DNA from 2 places in the Cellulosilyticum sp. genome. Region 1 is predicted to be linked to the other one. Evidence: riboswitches for the same ligand, from Rfam matches in the RefSeq annotation. Region 1 holds a riboswitch; the other holds the start of a gene.
What was found. Region 1 has a riboswitch for lysine ahead of AC1VAQ_RS06335 (Na+/H+ antiporter NhaC family protein). Riboswitches for the same ligand answer to the same signal wherever they lie in the genome.
Positions count from the first base shown of each region.

Region 2: another riboswitch for lysine. It lies ahead of dapA (4-hydroxy-tetrahydrodipicolinate synthase); the one in region 1 lies ahead of AC1VAQ_RS06335 (Na+/H+ antiporter NhaC family protein).

Region 1 is NZ_CEVXFV010000010.1:46,738-54,730, reverse strand. Features, by position in the region: gene AC1VAQ_RS06350 (DUF3109 family protein) at 1-865, opposite strand, end outside; gene AC1VAQ_RS06345 (NCS2 family permease) at 1,460-2,758, opposite strand; gene AC1VAQ_RS06340 (amino acid permease) at 2,869-4,215, opposite strand; gene AC1VAQ_RS06335 (Na+/H+ antiporter NhaC family protein) at 4,408-5,958, opposite strand; lysine riboswitch at 6,085-6,261, opposite strand; gene AC1VAQ_RS06330 (PilZ domain-containing protein) at 6,352-6,969, opposite strand; gene AC1VAQ_RS06325 (hydrogenase maturation nickel metallochaperone HypA/HybF) at 7,529-7,870, opposite strand; gene AC1VAQ_RS06320 (FAD-dependent oxidoreductase) at 7,890-7,993, opposite strand, start outside.
Region 2 is NZ_CEVXFV010000056.1:13,358-21,350, forward strand. Features, by position in the region: gene AC1VAQ_RS17455 (alkaline phosphatase) at 1-224, opposite strand, end outside; gene AC1VAQ_RS17460 (DUF488 domain-containing protein) at 477-1,112, opposite strand; gene AC1VAQ_RS17465 (sialate O-acetylesterase) at 1,258-2,742, shown strand; lysine riboswitch at 2,869-3,062, shown strand; gene dapA (4-hydroxy-tetrahydrodipicolinate synthase) at 3,223-4,104, shown strand; gene dapB (4-hydroxy-tetrahydrodipicolinate reductase) at 4,155-4,910, shown strand; gene AC1VAQ_RS17480 (methyl-accepting chemotaxis protein) at 5,137-6,603, opposite strand; gene AC1VAQ_RS17485 (hypothetical protein) at 6,773-6,955, opposite strand; gene AC1VAQ_RS17490 (energy-coupling factor transporter transmembrane component T family protein) at 7,304-7,993, opposite strand, start outside.

The DNA.
Region 1 (7,993 bases):
TAATGCGCTTTTGTTTACTCGTAAATAAAGTCATAATCTCTAACGGATACATCAGACATGATAATGGACAAATTTCATAAATTGACATATCATGTTCTAATGCATATTTGTGTGCCATACACTTGTAACTGCCTTCATGGGCTACGAGTAAGGCACAATGTCCTTCGCACGCATTAATGCTCCCATCTAAAAATACAAAACCACCTGTTTGCTTAATTTTTTTATACCCTTCAGGATCTAATGTCTTAACTTCTTCTGCAATTTCTGCTTCATATTTGTCAAAGCGCTCTTTATTACGACTACTCATATTGCATGGACTGCCACAACAACAGCCATATTGATGTTTCTTTGTGCAAGCAAAGCAATTTAAATTAATTTTATGCTTCAAAAGCTCTTGGTCCACTAAAAAAATTCGTTCACCTAAGTCTATTATCCCTAATCTTCTTTCAGCTAAACACAACTTAAATGCCATGAGATCACCACCAAAGAATTCATGAAGATCATAATAACCTACATCTACAATATCCTTTATCAATCTATTAAGGCGTCCATCCTCTTTAGCCAAATGATTTGGAAATGTAATAATGCGCACGCCTTTTTGCATATCAAATACTTTTTCTAATGGATAACCTATCTTTTTAGAAACCTTTTTCTGCAAACTACGAAGCACTTTGTTTAGATTAAGACACGCCCCTGCTTCTAACTCACACACCATTTCTACTTCGTTTATTCTCTTACATGTTAAGCGCACAGCTAATGCTTTTGCCTCCTCTACCATAGCGCTTACAAGCTTATCTTTTATTTCTTCATTCAAAACAGCCTCTTCTGGCTTATACCAAGTCACTTCATATCGTTTCTTTTTCATCATTAATCCTCTTATTACCTTATACTTATGTATCTCTAGAACAAGTCTTATTTATTTTCATACAATCTATTATAACATGAAATTATTGTATCATTTCATGCTATCATTTTATTTCACATGCAAACCTCACCAATGCGCCTTATGCATTATAAAAGAACAGCATTTCACCTAATCACTGAAATACTGTTCTTTTTATCTTTTAGTGGTGTTCTTTTTCATGCTTTAACTGTTCTAATACACGTACAAAACGTGCATTTAAAACATCTAAATAGCTCTTTGCTTTGCTTTTTTTCATCTTAGTCTCCTTTGGTATACCTTAACCTTAGTATTAACCACAATCAATCTATTCTATGCATAACCTTAATCTAACATTTTTTATGTTTAAAAGGAGTATCACGCATTATATAAATCCGCAATACTCCTTTTATCTTTTCTAAATTGGGCTATTTTATTTCTATATACTATTTAATTAAGCCCCTTATATAGAGAAACCAACTAAAAACCTGAAATATACATCTAGGTAAATTGGTTTCTCCCAATGATTTCACATTACTAAAAACTATGGATAACTAAATTTTATAAATGTGGAACCTATTATACTACTAAAAACTTTAATATAAAGATAAAGCCTACCACATATGTTGCAATGCTAATTTCTTTATATCTGCCTGTTACAAGCTTTAAGATAATATATGAAATCACACCAAATACAATCCCATCTGAGATTGAATAAGCTAATGGCATCATAATTAATGTTAAGAATGCTGGAATAGCTTCTGTAAAATCTTCAAGATCTATCGACTTAATAGGTTCAATCATAAAGAGCCCTACTAATACTAAAGCTGACGCTGTGACAGCTGATGTAATGACACCAAATATTGGCGCAAAGAATAATGAAATAAGGAACATAACCGCTGTTGTTACTGCTGTAAGTCCTGTTCTTCCTCCTTCTGCGACACCCGAAGCACTTTCTACGAATGTACTTACAGTACTTGTTCCAAGACAAGCCCCTACTGTTGTACCAATAGCATCTGCAAATAATGCTTTTTTAACATTTGGTACTTTTCCTTCTGCATCTAACATTTTAGCCTTTGTTGCAACACCTACTAAAGTACCAATTGTATCAAACATATCCATAAATAGTAATGTACATAATACAATGACCATATCTACTGTAAATATATTATGCCATTCAAATTTAAATAAAGTTGGCGCAAGTGAAGGTGGCATACTTACAATACTGGTTGGTAAGTCTACAACACCCATAGGAATACCAATTACCGCTGTAATAAGCATTCCAATAAATAATGCCCCTTTAACATTTCTAACAAGTAAAATACCTGTAATAACAATCCCGATAATTGCTAAAAGTCCTGGGCCTGATGTAATATTCCCTAAGGCTAAAATTGTCCCGCCATCTGCTGGATGAACTACAACGCCCGCACCTTCTAAACCAATAAGTGCAATAAAGAGTCCAATCCCTACAGCAATTGCTTGTTTAATACTTGTAGGAATTGCATCCACTATTGCTTCTCTTACATTAAAAACTGTTAATAAAATAAAAATTAAACCTTCTAATAAAACAGCTGTTAATGCAAATTCAAAAGTATATCCCATTCCTAAAACTACTGTAAAAGCAAAATAGGCATTAAGTCCCATTCCTGGTGCCTGTGCAAATGGTAATTTAGCATAAAGCCCCATTAACAACGTTGCTACTACAGCTGATAATGCTGTCGCAGTAAATACAGCACCTTGATCCATCCCTGCTGCAGATAAAATAGATGGATTTACAATAAGAATGTATGCCATTGTCATAAAAGTTGTAAGACCAGCTACAATCTCTGTTTTGATAGTTGTATTATTTTCTTTTAATTTGAAATATCTTTCAATCATTTTTTCACTCTTTCTAGTTGTTTTCAGCACGTAAAATAATAGCATACATTTTTTGACATGGCAACCATTTTTTCGAACCTTTCTTATGTTTTTTATATCATCATTCGGTTTTATGCCATATGCTCAGTAGATACCTGTTGATAAATATAGAACGGAATACCCACAAACATTAAAATAAATACCCACATGGCCGATTCAGCACCTGAACCATAAATAATATAAATAGTATATGCAAAAGCTAAAAGCTGTCGTATATTCTTCCAAATAAACCCACCGATATGTGCCGGCTTATGTTTTAAAGTCAGTATGATTTCAGCACCAGTCGTTAAAGCATAAGCAGGAATAAATGAAAGCGTTGCCAGATTCACCATAAAGTCAAAAGCTGCTGTCAAAGTGGATACATAGTTTAAAATTAAAATCAAATTCGTACAAATTCCCGTGATGATAAGCGACGTATAAGGCGTTTGATAACGCGGATGTACCTTTGCAAAGAAGTTTGGAAATATGCCATCTTCACCAGCTGCAAAGGAAAGTCTTGCTGTTGTTAAAACCCAACCTGAAAGTGCACCTGTGGCAGAAATAATAATACCTAGTGCAATAAAACCCCCGCCCCATGTAGCACCTGTAATTTGATTAATAATTGTCGCAAGTGGTGCACTAGAAGCTGCAAGTTCCCCTTGTGGTAAACTCCCCATTGCAAGTATTGAAATAACTAAATAAATTACTGCTACAAATGCCGTCCCTAAAAAAGTACTCTTTTTAATATTCACCTCTGGATTTTTAATTTCGCCCCCAGAAATAGAAGCACTTTCAAGTCCTATGAAGGACCATAATGTGACCGCTATGGCTGCCGGCAAACTACTAAGACCTCTAACGGATTCCGATGAATACGTCTTTAAATAAGTAGGCTCAAAACCTATAATTGCCACTATCACAAATACAACAATTACAGCTAGCTTCAATATAGTACTTATAATGCCTATATAACCAGCCTGCTTCACACCTAAGCAGTTAATAAAAGTAAAAAGCCATAAAATACCAGACGAAATTAAAAATGAAACTAAATTATTTGTTGCAATCCCAGGAAAGAATACTGTCACATAGCGAATAATTGCTGTAATAATTGCTGCATTACCAATCCACGAACCAATCCAAAATGTCCATGCAACGAGAAAAGCCATAAATTTTCCATAAGCCTTGTCTACATACACAATAGGACCGCCTGTCTCTGGATAAAGCGTTCCTAAATTTGCAAAAGAAAGGGCTAACATCACAGAACCAGTACCTGTAATCACCCAAGCCCACATATTGGTATACGGATTTGCAACCTGAGCTAATGTCTGAGGTGAGGTAAAAATCCCCGAGCCCATCATATTTCCCACAACAATAGCTGTTGCAGCCCCTAGCCCAAGTTCACGTTTTAATGTTTGAGAGGGTATCTTTTCTTTTTTTTCCATAACTTTGTCATCCTTTATTTCAATTTTTCTCTGTCAATTATGCTTATTTTGTCATTTCCCTCTATTATTTATGCCTTATTCTCTTTTTCTCTTCCTAAAAAAAAGATGCTTGAACACCCTTCTTGGCGTGCTCAAACATCTCTTTAATCATTCATCCTTAATTATTCATTTTTAATTAGTCTTACTTAACTATTAATGCTGTACTGCTTTTTTACTTCTTCTATAAAGTACAAATAAAATAATTCCAAGTAAAAGCACTGAACTGCCTAATGTAAGCCATACGTTTGCTGTAAAGCCTGCAACAATATAACCTACAACACAACACGCTGCTACAACTAAAGTATATGGAATTTGAGATGAAACGTGATCAATATGTTTGCATCCTGCTCCTGTTGAAGAAAGAATTGTTGTATCTGAAATTGGTGAGCAGTGATCACCAAATACAGCACCAGCAAGTGTTGCTGCAAGAGAAACTGTTACAAGTTGTGGTGCCACAGCACTACAAATCATTGTGACAATAGGAATAAGGATTCCAAATGTTCCCCATGAAGTTCCCATAGCAAAAGCAAGTCCACCAGCTATTAGGAAAATACCAGCTGGAATAAGTTGTGGTGGCATATGAGAAGCCGCTACAAGACCACCTACATATTCGCCTGTATTTAAAAGATCACGGCATACCCCACTAATTGTCCAAGCAAGTGTTAAAATAATGAATGCACCTACCATTGATTTCACACCCACACTAATACCTTCCATGAAATCCTTGAAAGAAAGTACTTTACGTGGTACGAAGAGTACGAAAGCTACAAGTAACGCCCCAAAGCCTGCCATCGCAAGTGCTGGACCTGCATCAGTATTTCCAAATCCTTGCGCAAGCGTCATACCACCTTCAAAGTATCCACCTACATAAAGCATTGATAAAATCGCTAAAATGATTAATGTAATAATTGGAATTAGTAAGTCAAATACACATCCTTTAGATGAAACTTTCATATTTGCAAGCTCATCGCCGCCTTCTTGGTCCATTCCCATACTTAAAGAACCTTTGCTACTTCTAGCTTCTTCTTCAAACTTAGCCATTGGTCCAAATTCAATATCTGTCACACAAAGTACAATCACCATAATCAATGTTAAAATCGCATAAAGGTTAAATGGAATTGTTGCCATGAATGTTTCCATTCCATTAAGCGGTGTCCCATTTACATCTAACCCACCCATTTGAGAAATAACTGAAGCTGCCCATGATGAGATTGGTGCGATAATACAAATAGGTGCTGCAGTAGCATCAATAATATATGCTAGTTTTGCACGTGATACTTTGTATTTATCTGCTACTGGTCTCATAACAGTCCCAATTGTTAAACAGTTAAAATAATCATCTATAAAAATCAGTGCCCCTAAAACAGACGTCCCAAGCTGTGCACCTTTTTTAGATTTAATTTTATTACCAGCCCATTCACCATAAGCTCTTGAGCCACCTGCCATTGTAATAACAGCTACAAGTGCCCCTAAAAATCCTAAAAATAAAATAATCGATGCATTATCACCAAGTTTCTCTGCCATTAAACCAAAGGTTACATCAACAGCCTTTACAATGCCACCACCTGTGCTAAAAGCATAAATAAGTGTTCCAGAGAAAATCCCTACGATTAGCGCTGAAATAACTTCTTTTGTTACAAGCGCAAGTACAATCGCGATAACTGGTGGAATAATTGATAAAAATCCTACATTAATTGCGTCCATATGTATGTCTCCATTCTGCCATTTAGTCTAACAAAAAAAGTCCTGAGCATACCACTCAAGACTTCTTTCTAAAAAGCATATGAACATAGTCTTAAAACTATTTTCATCTTACCTTATTATCCGTTCTCTCGTGATAGCTCTCCACAAACCAAGTTTGTGACAGTGTTATATATATTCTATATAACCCCAACGCTATAGTCTTAAAGCATAAACTATAGGTTTCGGCGAATTCTCCTTTTTATTTACTTCAACGTGCTTACCTCTGTAAATATACTCTTAGAAATCGCAACCTCTATCTACTCTTTATTTAATTGTTAGCTGAGTAAAACTATATACTATATAGTATAAAAAGTAAAGCTTTATACTAAAGTTTATATTTTCTAAAGTTTCACTTTATTTATTGCATCTAATTTGCTGTAACTGCAAGCCCACAATTTCTCTCTCCAATATCATTTCACTACTTCTTGCATATGGCTTAAATTGACAATGATAGGTAAATGTAATACGTTCTTGACTATAACGTTCCCTAACAACTTCAAATTCTAAGTCTAATTTTTCATTTTTTAAGGTTATTAAATGAATAAACCCATTCTTAGTCACAAGAGGTGTATCCGTTTGAAAACAGATACCGCCTAGTGAAATATTCTTCAAAATCACTTCCTGCTCTTTATTATTGGCAGTAATCATTACTTCATTGACGTATTCTACACGTTTAATTTCACGAAGTTCTTTTTTCTCCAGTTGAATATCTTTTAAGTATAAAACGCAAATAACCCCCGGTACATTAAAAACTTTGACCTGGCTTTCAAAGCGTCCTGTATTGGCACAAATAGATAACACAACCTTTGAATATTTCTCTGCGGTAAAAGTGCTATCATTAATTTGTACATATAGACCTTCTGCCCCATGAGGTCTATAGTACTCTACCTCATGGACATTCATATTATTTCCTATCAGTTCAACTCTTTGTGCGACTTTTAATGTTTTAAGTAATAAAGTATGTTTTGACACGTTGTTCTCCCTATTTTTTTATCTTATATTTCCTTTTTAAACAATAGTTTAACATTTTTATTATATGTTAATTTAGCCTATTTTTCAATTATTTTACATCTCATTACAAGAAAAATCTGCCACAAATTAATCTTGTGGCAGATTAAGGAGAATGTATACCAGTTTTAATCTCTATACATCTGTGTGACAGGTACTATATTTTCATCAATTTCTTGAAAAATATCTCTGCCCTTTAAATTCAGCCGTTCTTCTAATGCACAATAGTCCTTAGACGAGTAATTCATTAATGTGATTCCTTTAACATGCTTAAATAAGAAAAACATACTTTGATCTTTTCTTTTGTACAACGTCACATCGTGGATACTGGGCACATTATTAATTAAAATACTAATCCTGCCCTCATCCCGTACTACTTCATAATTACTGGGCTCTAACCATCTGATTGCCATGGTACCACCTGCACTTCATATCTTTTGTATAAAGTATGCATGTCACAGATTGTCTCATTCCATAAAAATGCTAACACCCTTTTAGTACAACTTTAACATTTTTCTAATATCTAACAAGCAATGATTTCTTTTATCATAAATTCCTTTCCACCTAAAAGCTCCCAGTTTTCACTCTGACACTTTGGACATTTCCCTTTACTTGCTAAAACATTAAACACCTTCTGACACGCTAAACAAATACCATTACCAGGCAAAACCTCTATTTTAAGCTTAGTATTTTGAAGCAATGTCCCCTCTACGGCTGCCGGATAACATGCTTCAATATATTGGGGAATCATTGAAGATAATTCACCAATTTGTAATACTAATGTATCAACTTTTGTAAGATTATTACTTCTAGCAAACTTCTCAACGGTCTTTATAATTTCTATCACAACACTTAATTCATGCAACGACTTCACCTCTTATAAACTACTTATGTTTCTTTTTAAATACTGATTTCACACTCTTCTTCATTTTCTTCGCTATAATTCTTGCTTGACGTTTTGCTGCATATTTAACAACCACTGGCTTCA
Region 2 (7,993 bases), on a different contig from region 1:
TTAACCCCTTTGTAAATACGTGCTGCATTGAGTTGAACAGATGACATGCCATCTCCAATAAAGGTAAAGATATATTTAGGGGCCTTAATCTGCTCGGTACTTGTTCTTACTGCGGATATGGTTAATCCTGTTGTTGGTGAGGCAACTGTACTAAGTCCCACCAAACTTGCTGTTCCTACTACAACACATGCAAAACCTATTAAAAATCTCTTCATCATTTTCATCTTATTTCCCTACCTTTTAAATTTAATCACTTCTTATCGTGTAATTTTATAGAGAAGCCAACTATAACTTTAAAAAAATATATTCTAAATAGGTTTCTCTTAATGATTTTACATGACTAAAACATGATGCATCACTCAATCTTATAGATGTAAAATCTATGCTACAACTTAACTTTATACGCTTGTTGTTAAACATAAATTACTCATATGTTAGTTTTTTATTCTATTTATATTAAATCTTTTTTAAATCTCTTATTTTCCATCATATTTTTCTTTCAAAACACGCTTACCATTTACACTAGCAATTTGATTACTACGTAATTCATAAGCCTTATCAACTAATAGTTTCTCCTGTGTATGCATCCCAAAAAGATCTATTTGATTTTGATTTGGAAAATAACAGTTTAAAAGTTCCTTTTCTAATTCTTCTTGTGTTTGTACACTTCCATCAGCTAAAATATGCAATATTTCATAGCCACGTGCATATAATGCCCGTGCCACCAGCGTACTGCGATGACAATCACTAGGTGCCTTTTCAGCACACATAAAAGCAATGACATAACCTTGTTCAATCCCACGACAAATTGTCTCAATGCCTTCTTTAAAACTATCTAACCTAGCAATTTTTGTAAAGTCTAAGTACCCTGCTTCATTTAAAAGTTCTGAATTCGGACGTATAATTCCAAAGGCCCCTTCCATCTGACGATATAAAATATGATGATGATTTAAAAACTGTTTAAGGGGTTCTTTATTAAATTGTGGATGAAATGCCGAATATGCCATTGTGCGTACATCTATTACAATACCAATATGGTATTTCTCTAATAATGCTAAAAAACTTTCTTGTGTATGGTGGGCATAACCAATTGTATAAATAAATTTTCTCATAAATACTCCTTATATATTGTTATTTTTTTCTAAAAACATTAAACTAATCTTGATATTAACTTTATATTTATTAGTTACTATAAACATATTATAACAATTTATACGCTACTATGAGTTGCGTAATAACGAAAGGATGGCAACGCTTATGGCAGAAAGTTCTTTACAGATTGCACCTGTATTTGGTGAACATATGGTACTACAACATGGTATGCCACTTAAAATTTGGGGAAGTGGTCCTGAAGGTCAGGCCGTAACACTTAAAATACAAGACCAACAAATTACTACTATAATTAAAGATGGTTATTGGGAGGTTACTCTCTCACCACTTTATTTAAGCTCACCTACAACCTTAACCATTTATACTACTAATGAAAGCATTAGCCTCAAAGATATTTTAATCGGAGATGTTTATCTTGCTAGTGGTCAATCTAACATGGCTATGCCACTTCGCGATACACAGGATGGCACTAGCCTACTTGAAGGGCCCTTTTCATCTAATATACGTATCTGCGATATGGTTGCCAGACATTATAAAGAAGGCACTTGTTATTTAGGTGGAAATGATGAAATGGGTTGGGAAATTAAATCTACTGATTTAATATGGAAAATTCCTTCTAAAGAAAGTATTAAAAATTTCTCAGCCATCGCTTATCATTTTGCTATGGAAATTCATGAAACACAAAATATCCCTGTTGGCATTATTAACTGCTCTTGGGGAGGAAAATCCATTTCTTGCTGGATTCGTGAAGCTTACTTTATGAAAGATCCAGAGCTTAAAGCTTTTTATAAGGAGTTCAAAAAGAATCTATCTGCTGTAGATATGTTGCAGTATACAAAAGATTTTACAGAGTATGTTTTAAATGCCCAACGTTTTATTCATGGTGAAACAGATATTTGGCCACTAGAGCCTTTTGGTCCACTATGTTCAGAAACACCAGGGCGCTTATATGAAAGTATGCTCTCTAGACTTATTCCTTTTACCTTTAAAGGCGTTATCTGGTATCAAGGTGAAAGTGACGAACTACGTGCTAATCTTTATGAAAAACTCTTTACAGCCCTTATTCATAACTGGCGTGATGACTTTCAAAATCCTACACTGCCATTTTTCTTTGTTCAGTTGCCTAGCTATAACACCACAGCAAGTGAAGACCCATGTTTATGGGCTTATTTAAGAGAGGCTCAAGCTAAAGTTGCAAATACACTGCCTTTTACTTATATGGCTGTTACTTTAGATTTAGGTGAAAAAGATAATATTCATCCGACTCATAAAAAGCCAGTTGCACACCGCCTTGCTTTACTTGCACGTCACGCTATTTACAAAGAAGAACTTTTAGTACAATGTCCTATTTTAAAAGCTGCCACATTAGAAGGTAAAATCTTAAAGCTCTTCTTCCTACATACAGGTGATGGTTTGCAAATAAATGGCAATTCTCTCCAAGGGCTTCAAATAAAAGATACACTTGGACAAATTAAATATTGCCAAGCTATTGTTCGAGAAAATCAACTCCTTATAGATTGTCCGAATATATATGAAATAACTGAAATTCGCTATGGTTATGCAAGTTATAGTGAGGCTAATCTTGTAGGAAGCAGTGGCTTACCTGTTACACCATTTAAACTCACTATTTAAATCTAAGGGGCTAAACTTTAACTCTCATTTAGCCCCTTGTTTTAAGTAACATAAAAATATTTTAATTTTACTTTTTATATTGACTTTTTTTATTTTAAGTGTTATATTTTACACAATTCAATAAATAATTGACGTAGAGGTGCGAAGGCTATCAGTAGGCTTTGGGATTTATGCAAGTAAAGAAGAACAAAGCAGAAAGGAGTATTCGCCGAAGGATAAATACCTTGCAGTATTTATTACTGGTTGTACGGTTAAGAGCCTTACAACTGTCATTTTTAGAAAATAAATTGATTTTCTAAGGATGGAGAGCTACTTATGATTTCATCATATTATTTTTAGATGATTAACGTAGCCAGCCTCTATATGCTGGTTTTTTTATTGCATCCACTTCTACCAAATACTAGAAGTGACCACCTCATGTTCTATTACATAATATGGTAGTAGAGACATATTACTACACAAAGAAGGGAAGTATAAATTATGGCAATATTTGAAGGTGCAGGTGTAGCTATCGTTACACCATTTTATGAAAATGGAGATATTAACTTTGGACAATTAGAAAAACTTATTGATTATCAAATCGATAACGGTACAGATGCAATTATTATTTGTGGTACAACAGGTGAAGCTTCTACAATGTGTGATGAGGAACATTTGGAATGCATCAAAATTGCTGTTGACCGTGTTAAGGGACGTGTCCCTGTTATTGCTGGTACAGGAAGTAATGATACAAGACATGGTATTGAACTTACTAAAAATGCAAAAAAATTAGGTGTAGATGCCTCACTTCAAGTCACACCTTATTATAATAAAGCAACCCAAAAAGGTCTTATTGAGCACTTTACAGCTATTGGCCGTGCAACTGACCTTCCTATGATTCTTTATAGTGTTCCTAGCCGTACTGGTGTAAATATTACACCTCAAACAGCTTATGAACTTTCTAAATTTGATTTTGTAGTAGGTCTTAAAGAAGCAACAGGCAATATTTCACAAGTTGCCCAGATTGCTGCACTCTGCGGCGATCGTTTACCACTCTATTCTGGAAATGACGATCAAGTTATTCCTATCCTTTCATTAGGTGGTAAAGGTGTCATCTCTGTACTTTCTAATGTTGCCCCACAACAAACTCATGATATGGTCCGCCTTTACTTAGACGGTGAAAGAGAAAAAGCACTTCAACTCCAATTAGACTTTTTACCACTTATTGCGGCGCTCTTCAGTGAAGTCAATCCTATTCCAGTAAAACAAGCACTTAACCTTATGGGATGGGAAGCAGGTCCTTGTAGATTACCGCTTACAAGCTTAGAACCTCAAAATGAAGCTAAATTAAAACAAGCACTTATTGATGCTAAAATTTTATAAACAAAACTGCGCGTCTCACAGTCTTGTTACTTCTAGAAAGGATGAATCTTATGATAAAAGCATTAATGCATGGTTGTAATGGTAAGATTGGGCAAACCATTGCACGTATTATTTCAAATCACGAAGGCATTGAACTAGTAGCAGGTGTCGATCCTTATTTAGGTACGCCTAATACTTTCCCCGTTTTTGCTACGCTAGAAGAATGTAATGTACCTATAGATGTAATCATTGATTTTTCCACTGCTAAAGCCGTACCTGCACTTTTAGACTATGCAGTAAATAGCAAAACCCCTATCGTCGTATGTACAACAGGTCTTTCAGATGCAGACATCGAAAAATTAAATACTGCAAGTAGACAAATTCCAGTCTTTTTCTCAGCCAATATGTCTTTAGGTGTTAATTTACTCATTGCCCTTGCTAAAAGGGCAACTGAGGTTTTAAGTGATAGTTCTTTTGATATTGAAATTATTGAAAAACATCATAATCAAAAAATTGATGCACCTAGTGGTACAGCACTTGCTATTGCTGATGCAATTAATAGTAGCTTGTCTGAACCTTACGATTATCGTTATGATCGCACGACCATACGTGAAAAACGTCCAAAAAACGAAATTGGCATCCATGCTGTACGTGGTGGTACTATCGTAGGAGAACATGAAATTCTTTTTGCTGGTAATGATGAATTTATTACCCTTAAACATCAAGCAACTTCTAAAGAGGTTTTTGCAGTAGGTGCACTTAAAGCTGCTAAGTTCTTAGCTGGTAAGGGTCCTGGTCTTTATAATATGGAACATCTTTTAGGATAAAAAAAGAGATAGATTTTACCATAAAATGAAGTGCCTCTGTCAAGTAGATAGGGGAAATAATAAAAAATTTGTGTCGCCAATCACACTTTTATCAGAAAGAGCTAGTATAGCACTTAAATAAGCTTTATTTCCTGACATAAAAAATACTCCTCCTTATGGTAGACAGTTTTATTATTTAAACTGTCTACCATAAGGGGAGCATATCAAAATCTATCTCTTTTTATATTTATTTTTTTAATTGATTAGATACTTCTACAAGTTGTTGCACATATCCCGTTGCTAATTGAGCATTTTCTAGATTACTAAGTGCAATAGAATTCGCCTCTTCTGCACTTGCATTTGTTTCTTCACTTACTGCTGAAATTTCATTAATACTTTCAACAATATTATTATTTGAGTTTACAATTTGATCTACCTTTTCATGAACTGCTTCTACTTTTGTATGAGACGCTGCCATTTTTGTAAGCATCTCATTAAAGATATCTTTTGTTGTATTAACAAGTTCATTTTGCTCCTTATTAATTTCATTTAACTCTTTAACAGCGCCTTCTGCTTGTATTACCTTTTGCTCAAGTTCTAAGATTATTGCTGAAATATTAGCTGTTAACTCTTGTGTTTGATTTGACAACTTTCTAATCTCATCTGCTACTACACTAAAGCCTTTTCCTGCTTCTCCAGCTCTTGCACTTTCAATAGCTGCATTTAATGAAAGCAAATTAGTTTGTGTTGAAATACCTGAAATAAGTTCTGTAATCCCATATACTTCCTTAGACTTATTTTTTAATTCTTTCATAATGTCATAAGTGTAGGCATTCTGTGTATTCACACGTATTGTTTTTTCAGTAACAGTATTCATCATTTGTGCCCCTTGCTTTAATGACTGTTGCGCTTCTTCCGAAATGCCTTTTACAACTATAAAATCGCTAGCTGTTTCTTGGATGAGTGTACCAATCACTTCAGTCATTTCAGTTTGTGCCTGAATACTTGTAGTTACGTCTTCAGAACCTGTTGCAATTTGTGTGATAACCTCATTAACTGTTTCTGAAGAGGTAGCAAATACATTTACAACTTCACTTACTTTATTGGTATTCTGATCAAGTACACCAATAGCCATAAAAATATCTTGTAAAAGTATATTCTGCTTATCCATCTCTGCTTGTACCCTTGCTGTATTCTCTGCTTGTAATTCATTAATTAAACTTACCAATTTATAATAGCCATATGAAAATACAATAATGGCACCTACTGTAACCATATAAGCCGTTGTAAGTCCCGAATGCCATTGTTTTCTCACAAAAATACGAATTAGCAAATCCATGCTGTTAATGATTACGACTAGTATATTGGCAGATTTAATAAGCCTCTCATCTAAATATAACACACAAATAAGTAAAATAGCTAATCCTGTTACAAATACAAAATTATCTTTAGCAAATAACAGCCCCACAGCATACATTAAAAGATAACTATACATTCCAATCCATTTAATGTGTTCACTGCTCTTATCTTTTAAATATGCAATGTTTATGCACATATTTGCTAAAAACATTATAGCTATAATACCCATTGTCTTAGCTATACTATTGTTTCCTAACATATATTCTTTAATATATCCTACATAAAGTGACATTGCCGCAAATGAACCAATAACAAAGAATACTTTATTTATTTTTATAAGTCCCCTATTTTCCACCCTATAACTCCCTTTCAATGTTTTCTTTGTTATTTTAACATATCATAAGTTATTCTTTCTACTACTTTTGTCATATATTGTAAATTTTTATATTTCTTATATATAGGTACAAAAAAAACTACTTAAAGCTATTTTCAGTACTTTAAGTAGTTCTTACTATATAAAATAATTAATTTGCATTAGTTGATTGATATGCTAAATCACATTTATCTTGCAATATATTGAAGTCATTTTCTTCATGGTGTTGAATAATGCTTTCTCTTAAAATATCATTCTCATATACAATTGTTACATAAACACTTTTCTGCCCACCTTTTGCCCTATAGTAACACATCGTTTCTCCTCGTCTCATTTTAATTCCTCCATTTACTCTTCCTGTTATTCACTTTATCCATGTCCGATTCATGTCTTTTTATGTCTTTTTTTATCTTTAATATCATTATACACGAAATCGAACATTTGTTCTAGTGTTTTTTTATTTTACTTTATTAATTTATGTACAAGCCTACTAATTTATAACCTATCTTTTAATATAGGTTTCACATTTATAAATTTTAGTTATTCATAGTTTTAGTAATGTGAAATCATTAAAAGCCCCTTTATACACTGTCTATTTCAAAGTCATAGCTGATTTCTCCATAAACAAAAAATGGTTAGCATATTGTTTAATTAATATGCTAACCATTTTTTATACTATCCTTTATATAAAGGGGTTATAAAAACGCCCTCCATTGCTTTTCATTAATATAAATACTACAACTACAATCATACTCATAACTGCTATAGCTATATAATCCCTACTTTTAAAAGGTTTACCACTATACCATGTACGTTTCTTATTTTTTCCAAAAGCACGTAGCTCCATAGCTGCACTTATCGTTTCAATACGTTCTAAACTTGAAAAGATAAGTGGTAATAAAATACTTCCCATATTTTTAAGGCGCTTTCCAAGCTTCTCATTACGAGAAAGATCAAGCCCTCTTGCTTGCTGTGCAAATGCAATATCTTGATAATCTCTTTGAATATCAGGAATATATCGTAATGCTATAGCCACTGCATATGCTAATGAATAACTTACCCCTATACGATTTAAAGAGGCTGCAAATTCACTTGGTTGCGTCGCCACCATAAAAATCAGTGCAATTGGTATCAGCGCAAAATACTTAACTGTAATATTAAATTGATAAAAAAGCTGCTCTTTGGTTACTGTGTATGGACCTATTATATGAAATAAAGGTGTATTGGTCCCATAAATATTTGTACCTTCTTGTGGGGCAAATATAAAAATTGCCACATTATTAATCATTAAAAATACCAGTATAAAATAAAATACTACTTCTATATCCTTAAATGGAATCTTAGAAATTTTAAAGAGTACTAAACTAAATAC